Linked DNA regions of Thalassoroseus pseudoceratinae. The protein of the gene in region 2 binds, or shares a complex with, the protein of the main gene of each other region. Links are inferred from orthologs where the notes say so. Each region holds a gene or a part of one and is shown on either strand. Other genes may lie near its edges.

What was found.
Region 1: the proteins of fliM (region 2) and G6R38_RS19685 are in contact, whole or in part, in a crystal structure (PDB 4IGA), measured with the Thermotoga maritima proteins. The link is inferred for Thalassoroseus pseudoceratinae from one-to-one orthologs. Residues at the interface, in WP_004081085.1 of Thermotoga maritima: Asp3, Val4, Leu5, Gln7, Ile10, Asn11, Leu13, Ile14, Leu17, Met18; in WP_004081049.1 of Thermotoga maritima: Ala83, Gly85, Gln86, Gln87, Val90, Ile91, Ile94, Lys99, Asp100, Phe101, Ile102, Val103, Arg110.

What each region holds. Positions count from the first base shown.
Region 1 is NZ_JAALXT010000005.1:490,368-494,125, reverse strand. Bases 594-3,460 are described here. They hold G6R38_RS19685 (response regulator), read right to left. Parts: upstream 2,277-3,460; coding sequence 1,911-2,276; downstream 594-1,910. Other genes in these bases: G6R38_RS19675 (HD-GYP domain-containing protein), read left to right, coding at 3,206-3,460; G6R38_RS19680 (chemotaxis protein CheX), read right to left, coding at 2,356-2,787; G6R38_RS19690 (protein-glutamate methylesterase/protein-glutamine glutaminase), read right to left, coding at 644-1,720. Outside these bases: G6R38_RS19695 (DUF1549 domain-containing protein), read right to left, coding at 1-462; more of G6R38_RS19675, read left to right, coding at 3,461-3,758. UniProt on the Bacillus subtilis protein: Involved in the transmission of sensory signals from the chemoreceptors to the flagellar motors.
Region 2 is NZ_JAALXT010000004.1:285,127-288,985, reverse strand. Bases 494-3,461 are described here. They hold fliM (flagellar motor switch protein FliM), read right to left. Parts: upstream 2,532-3,461; coding sequence 1,455-2,531; downstream 494-1,454. Other genes in these bases: G6R38_RS15455 (glutamate-5-semialdehyde dehydrogenase), read right to left, coding at 2,567-3,461; rpmI (50S ribosomal protein L35), read right to left, coding at 1,104-1,304; rplT (50S ribosomal protein L20), read right to left, coding at 660-1,016. In the rest of the region: pheS (phenylalanine--tRNA ligase subunit alpha), read right to left, coding at 1-366; more of G6R38_RS15455, read right to left, coding at 3,462-3,826. UniProt on the Bacillus subtilis protein: One of the proteins that forms a switch complex that is proposed to be located at the base of the basal body.

The sequences.
Region 1 (3,758 bases), on a different replicon or contig from region 2:
ATCGAACCCCAATAGCGAGAGTTGAAATCCGTTCTGTCCACGAGCTTTTCCATGACACGCCCCGGCATTACAGCTGAACCGGGTCAGGATTGGTTGGACGTCACGTTCGAAATCGACCGGCAATGGGGCACTTGTTTCTGTGATCTTCACAGGAACCGTCGCGGTCAAGTCGGCGACACGCACCTGGACTGTTGTTGTGCCATCACCGACAGCTTGCAACAGTCCATGTTCATCCACGCGGACGACCTGGGGGTTCTCGGACACGAATTCCGCATCCCGGGTGGCGTCTCGACGGAGAGATTGCGATGCCCAAGCTGTAACCAAGAGTTGTTGCTTGGCATGAGGGCCGCGGAGCGTGATGGTTTTCGGCGTCAATTCCAACCGCGACCATTGCGACTCATCCGCAACAGCCAATGGGGAAACACACGCAAGAAAGCTCAAACCGAGCAAAAATCGTTTCATCAAGACTTACCACCAACGGATCAAAGCATTCCAATCTATTGGTAGTATATGAAACTCGATCCATCAAAAACAATTCGGAAGGCATCCCGATTGCTGTTTTTTTCGATCTGTCAGATCGGCGGGCGTAACGCTCTGCACCGAATCCAAGAGAAATTTTCGCATGGCAAGTCGTGCGAACGGACTAAACAAGACTTTTGCTCGCGACACTGCGTTGAATCCGAGTGGCCATGTCTTGCAGGGGAACGACTTCGTCCGCCAGTCCTTCCTGAATCGGAAACCGAGGCATCCCAAAGACGACACAACTAGCTTCATCCTGAACCATGATTTTGGCGCCCGCGTTCTTCAACTCGCGACAGCCGTGCAAACCGTCCGACCCCATGCCGGTCATGATCACGCCGAGCGTATTCGCGCCATACACAGGAACCAGTGAGCGGAACAGATAATCCACGGCCGGTCGACAACTATTTTCCGGCGGATCGTCGGTGATTTTGACGTGGACATCGTCACCAATCTTGACGACTTTCATCTGCTTGCCGCCCGGTGCGATATACACATTGCCCGGTTCCATCGGGTTCCCGCATTGAGCTTCTCGAACATTCAATGCGCTCGAGGAATTCAAACCATTAGCCAGCAACCGCGTGAACATCGGTGGCATGTGCTGAACGATCAAAATTGGAGCCGGGAAGTCCGCTGGGAGTTGCGGGATTAGCTGTCGAAGTGCATCCGGTCCCCCCGTGGAGATTCCAATGGCAACGGCCTCGATTGTTCCCGATGCCCGAGTCCGCCAAGACTCTTGAAGACTCGCGGGTTTCGCCGGAACCGGAATCGTCGGTTGGACACGCTGTGTTTTGATACGGAATGCCTCGATTCGCTCCGATAAATCATGGATCAGTTTTTGGCGGCTATGCTCGATGGAATCGGTCCGCGGTTTGACGATGAAATCAAACGCTCCCCGACGCAAGGCATTCATTGTGCGTTCAGCGTCCGACTGGTTGGCCCCGCTGATCATGATTGCCTTCGTGGACCACTGGCGAGATCGAAGTTGGTCCAGAACCTCAATTCCGTTCATTCGTGGCATTTCGAGATCGAGTGTAATGAGGTCGGGGCGATACCGCTCAATCTTCTCCACGGCGGCGATTCCATCACCTGCGGAGCCGACGACCTCGACGCCAGGAATCGCTTCCAAAGCATCGCGGACAATCTTGCGATAGAGGAGCGAATCATCGACGACCAACATACGAATTGGTTGCTGCACCACAGAACCGTTCTTTCTTCTCTCAATAGTGACTAATTCATATCCGGTATCAGTCGAACTCTTGCATCCTGCCGCCTTACCAACAGTTGAGGTTTGGCAAGAATGTGTCTTGTTAGGATGCAAGTCTTCCTAGCATCAAGGATGCTAGTGGCCCTGGGGTGCCACACACGGTCGACCTCGTTCCCCTGGGGGATTAGGTCGCTGCAGGGATCCAACGGTCGAGTTTTGCTTTCAAGACATCCACTGTGAACGGCTTGACAATATAGTCTGAAACACCGGCTTGAATTGCCGAGACCACTCGTGATCGCTCCGCTTCCGTGGTGATCATGATGAACGGGATTGTCTCGTTGATACTTCGGACGTTCTCTAGGAATTCCAGCCCGTCCATATTCGGCATGTTCCAGTCGCTCAGGATTAAATCGAACTCCGCGGACTTGAAGAGACTGAGTGCTTGCACGCCATCTTCAGCGTCTGCAACTTGCGTGACACTCAGCAGAGAGAGTCCTCGCTTGATGATGGTTCGCATTGTTCCTGAGTCGTCAACAACTAGTGCTCGCATGAGCGTGGTCTTTCTATATAACCAAGTAAAGATTGGAAATGAGTGTATTCGAGTGAATGGAGTGCACAGATCGTGCATGCTAGTTTGGTGCGAAACCGGCTTCAAGACAGAATTTGCCGACGTCGGATTGATAGTTGAGGCAGATCGGTTTGATCGAAGTCGGGTAATGAATCTCGTGGTCAGCTCCGCTAATGATATTGGGGGTGCTGATCGAGAGATTTAGTTGTTCAAATTTGGCTTTTGCAGACCCGGCAATCATGTTCGTGATCTCGCCAATGGCGTCTCGGACATCGGCGTTGACTTCCTCGACTTTCGTCCCCAACATGCGTTCCACAATATTCAAGGCCGTCTGGCGGGCCACGCTAAAAACGACGGTTCCGGTTGCTCCGCCTGTGATTCCAATGACCGCACTGAGGTCGAAGGCCGGGACCACAGAATTCTTTAGCGTAAGACTTTCCCGAACAGGCTCACAACCAAGCATCATTGTGAATACGTCTCGAGTGGAACCCATAAGAGGGTTCACAATAGCCGCTGTCAGGCGTGATGTTTGGCTGATTTGAGTTGTCATTGCGTTGTTGCCAATCAGGAATTCAGTGAGGGAGAATGAGTCCATGAAGAGTGGGATGAATTCGTTCCTAAACTAGCTTACGCTGCGTTTTGTTGCGTTTTGTTATCTTGGGATTCGGGCTAAGAGTTTGATGAGGACTCCGGTTACAACGATTTAACGGGTTTCGTATGTGGTCGAATGATTTGGTTGCTCGTTTTAGACTACATGATGTTCGTGACGATGTTGTTTCTTTTCACCAGGATTGCGAAAAAGTCTCATTCGTGCCTAGCACATGAACTATGGTCTGCTGTGGCGACCTTTGCGTCATCGCTTCGCTCCGAATGACGATGAAACATTACTTTCTTGTACTCTCTCATTTCCGATGACCGAATCCCTAGTATCTGAACCTGTGATTTCCGAGTCCGATCGGGACGCCAGTTTGCCTGGTGTCTCTGTGCAGATCGCTGACTTATTGACAGGGACCAAGTTGCGGCATCCACTTCTCAATAGTGCCGGTGTGCTGTTGGTCGCGGAAGGGACAACGATCACGTCTCAACTCAAGCAGCGGATCGCCTCCTATGGTAAAGACAATGTTCGTATCAATCCGGATGACTTAGGGAATGTGACACTCGATGTTTCCGACATTGAAGGGCGTCAAACTGTCGGGACGACTTCAGAGCTGATCGAACGACTAGATTCGATTATCGATCAGGGCGTGTTGCTTGTTAAAAATGATGGCCCTGCAATGCAAGGCCAGATGGTTTCCAACGGTCGGAAACCCTTTGATGCATCACGCCGCGAGGAGTTGCTGACGCAGCATCAGGCGACTCGAGAGTCACTCGACTCAATGATGCGCGAGGTTGGTCATGGGCAGGAGCTCAACGGGAAGCAAATTGCACAACTTGTTGCGACCTATCTCACGGATATGGCTGAGG
Region 2 (3,859 bases):
TCGGCCCATGAGTTCTTTGAACTCGTCAATTGTCTGCGTAATCACATGACGTCGCCCGAGCACTAGAGGTTCACCGGGCAATGTGAGGTCAATTGCGGTCAGTGCCGCCGCCGGTTGATCCAGCTCGGCTTGCCGTTCTTCGAGAAGTTGGCCGACGCGTTGCTTGACTTCGTTGAACTTTTTGCCAACGACCGGCCGATCTTCCGGCTTCGATTTACCGACGGCTTTTTGCAGGTCGCGAAGCCGGCCCTTCTTTTGGCCGAGAAATTCGACACGAGCCGACTCCAGTTCCTCGGCCGATGTCGCGGCTCGGAATGCCTCAATGGCAGCGGCTTCGTATTCGGAGAAGGCTTCCAAAGCATCCATGTGACGGTCCGCGTTCAGAAGTTGTCGTGCTTGAGGTGGCTCGTGTATGCGGAGGCCGAAAACGCAGACGGAAACCACCGCTAGTTGCCGTCTAGCTCATGCAACTGCGTATTCGTTCGGAACCACCCGTTCAGAAACGCTACACAAAGGCTAAACGCGATTCAGCGTGTGAGGCCCCTACCCTGGCAAACACTCAATTTCCGGCCTTCTGAGTTTGCGCAGGCGATGCGGCAAGGAGTTCGAACGAGAACTTCGCTTGCCAGCATCCTGGGACTTGCCGAGTTCTGGTTGCCTTAGCCGTCCAGCTTGGCTTTGACAGCGTTCACAACTTCGGCGAACACTTCTGGTTCATTGTAGGCGAGTTCGCTGAGTGATTTCCGATTCAGCTCGATTTCAGCCTGTTTGAGGCCAAAAATGAATCGGGAGTACGACAAACCGTTCATACGGCAAGCCGCTGTGATCCGCGTGATCCAGAGAGCGCGGAAGTCGCGCTTCTTGACACGACGGTCTCGATACGCGAATTGCCGGGACCGGATGATCGTTTCTTTGACGCTCCGCAGCAACTTGCCGCGGCCGCCGCGATTGCCCTTGGCTTCTTTGAACAGACGCTTCTTGGAGCGATGACGCGCCTTCCCCGATGTAACTCTCATGTCAAATCCAACGGATCAATCGATGTTGAGGACGAATACAGAAACGATCCCGGTATTTGGCCGGCTCGTTGGCCGAGACCAAGCGGATTACATTCCGGGGGCCAACGCTTCGATAATGGTTTTCGCTTCGGTTCCCGTGACGACGTTGTCGGCACGAAGATGGCGTTTACGCTTGCCGTTTTTGTGGCTGAGCTTGTGACCACGGTAAGCGCTACGATGCTTAATCTTCCCGGAAGCGGTCACACGAAAACGCTTCTTCATTCCCTTGTGGGTTTTTTGTTTAGGCATGACAAGCACGCTGCAGGCTAAATTAAGTTGATTCAATGCGAAATTCGCCCGCCGATTCCAGCGGGGAAACAAGGAGTATAGCAAGCCAGTCGGCAATGAATACCCTGTGCGGGTGGAAAAATCCGCGCGACGTTCAAATTTCTCGGGGTTTCACCCCGCGGGCTCGATAGAAGCTCCGGATTCAGCGGCTTGTGCCTCCGCTTCCCGAACTTTCTGCTCGACCAGATCCTGCGGACGCGAGATGACCTCACCAATCCGAACGGCCTTTTTCCATTTTAACACGCCTGGGTAGGCGGTGAACATTGGATGACCTTCCACCAAGAGAGTTAAGGGGGAGGTCTGTTCCTGTTCTGTCGTGATAATATCGCCAACAGCCAATGTCGCCAACTCTCCGGCGGAAATTTTGGTTTCGGCCAAGTGCACGATGACCTCGACTCCCGCGCTGCCCATGTGCGTTTCCAGGTTGAGTCGTTGCCGAGTGTCTGCTGATTTTTTCGTATACGCGGACCAAGTGTCTGAAGATAGTTTCCCCGCCAGCGGTTCGATGGTGTTGAATGGGATGCACAAGTTCATGATTCCGCGTGTATCGCCCATCGTCAGTTCAAAGCTGATCAGGACGATGACCTCGTTCGGCGGAACAATTTGCACCAACTGAGGGTTACTCTCGACTTGCACGACGGAGAGCTTGAGTTCACACAGCCGGTCCCAGGCATTTTCGAGACCTTTGATAGCAAGGTCCGTGATGCGACCGACGAGGCGTGTTTCGATGTCGGTGAGCGGTCGCGAAGGGATCGCATGTCGCGACTCTTTCCCGCCACCAAGAAGTCGGTCGAAAATCGGAAAGATGATCGTCGGGTTGAGATCGAGGATCAGGTGCCCGTCGAGTCCGTCCGATCGCATTAAGTTGAAACACGTCGGGTTTTCGACGCTGAAGACAAACTCACTGTATGTCAGTTGGTCGACACTGATGAGTTTGACTTCGACGATTGTCCGCAGCATCGAAGACAGTGAGGCACCGAACTCACGGCCGAACCCATCGTGCAGGGCTTGAAACGCGCGCATCTGCTCTTTGCTGACGCGTTCGGGCCGTTTGAAGTCGTAGACGTTGATGGCCCGTCCGCCACTTCCGGGAGCGGCCGCCGGTTTGTTCTTCTTTTTCTTTTTGTTGCCAGGCCCGAGCGCCGCCAGGAGCGATTCGACCTCGCCTTGACTGAGAACATCCGCCATCCTTGGCTTCTCCTCTGCTCACGGTTGCGGTTGGATCAGTTTCGGATCTGACCGTTGCCGTGCACGATGTATTTGTAGCTGGTGAGTTCCCGCAAACCGCAGGGGCCACGGGCGTGGAACTTGTCCGTGCTGATTCCGATTTCCGCTCCCAGGCCCAATTCCCCACCATCGTTGAACCGCGTCGATGCATTCACCACAACCGCCGAAGAATCCACCGCCGCCGAAAATCGCTCAATCGCGGTGATGTCTTGCGAAACAATGGCGTCCGTATGATGAGAGCCGAATTCGTTGATGTGGCCGATGGCTTCCGTTAAGTCGTCTACCACTTTGACGGCGAGGGTGAGACTGAGGTATTCCGTCCTCCAGTCCTCTTTCGTGGCCGGTTGGCAATTGGAGACGATATCGCAAGTCCGTGGGCAGCCTCGAAGTTCCACGCCCGAGTCACGAAGCGCGGTTGCAGCTGCTGGTAGAAACTCCGCTGCAATTCTCGAATGGACCAGCATCGTCTCGGCGGCGTTGCAGACACCCGGTCGCTGGCACTTCGCATTGACCACAATATTCTCGGCCATTTTGAGATCAGCGCGGGCATCGATGTACACATGACAGTTGCCATCATAGTGCTTAATCACCGGCATCGTGGCTTCTGCGGTGACCCGTTCGATCAGCCCGCGACCTCCTCGGGGAATGGTCACGTCGATGAACTCGGACCGCTTCAGAAAATGCCCGACGGCAGTTCGGTCGGTGGTTTCCACCAGCTGAACGGCATTCGTCGGCAGTTCGCATGCGGTGAGTGTGTCGGCAAGCAACCGGTGAAACGCCTGGTTGCTGTGGAATGCTTCTTTTCCACCTCGCAAAATCACCGCGTTGCCACTCTTGACGCACAACGCAGCGGCATCGACGGTCACATTAGGACGTGATTCATAAATGAAGAACACCACGCCCAACGGAACGCGTACACGGGAAACCATCAAGCCGTTCGGGCGAACACCGCCTTCGATAATCTCACCAACCGGGTCTGGCAACAACGCGATTTGTTCCAGTGCTTCTGCAATTCCGGCAATACGGGGCTCACTCAGACGCAGCCGATCAATTTCCGCGGAGGTCAGACCATATTCCGGAGCGCGTGCGATATCTTTTTCGTTGGCTTCCAGAAGTTCCGACGTGCGAGAACGCAGGGCATCGGCGGATTTTCTCAGCCAGCCGGCTTTTTGCTCACCAGTCACCAATGCCAATTCGCGTGATGCCGCTCGCGCTTGCTGGGCGACTTTCGCTGTGTATTCTGCCAAATCGTTCATAAAGCACTCATCGAAGCTGTCGGTATGAAGCGA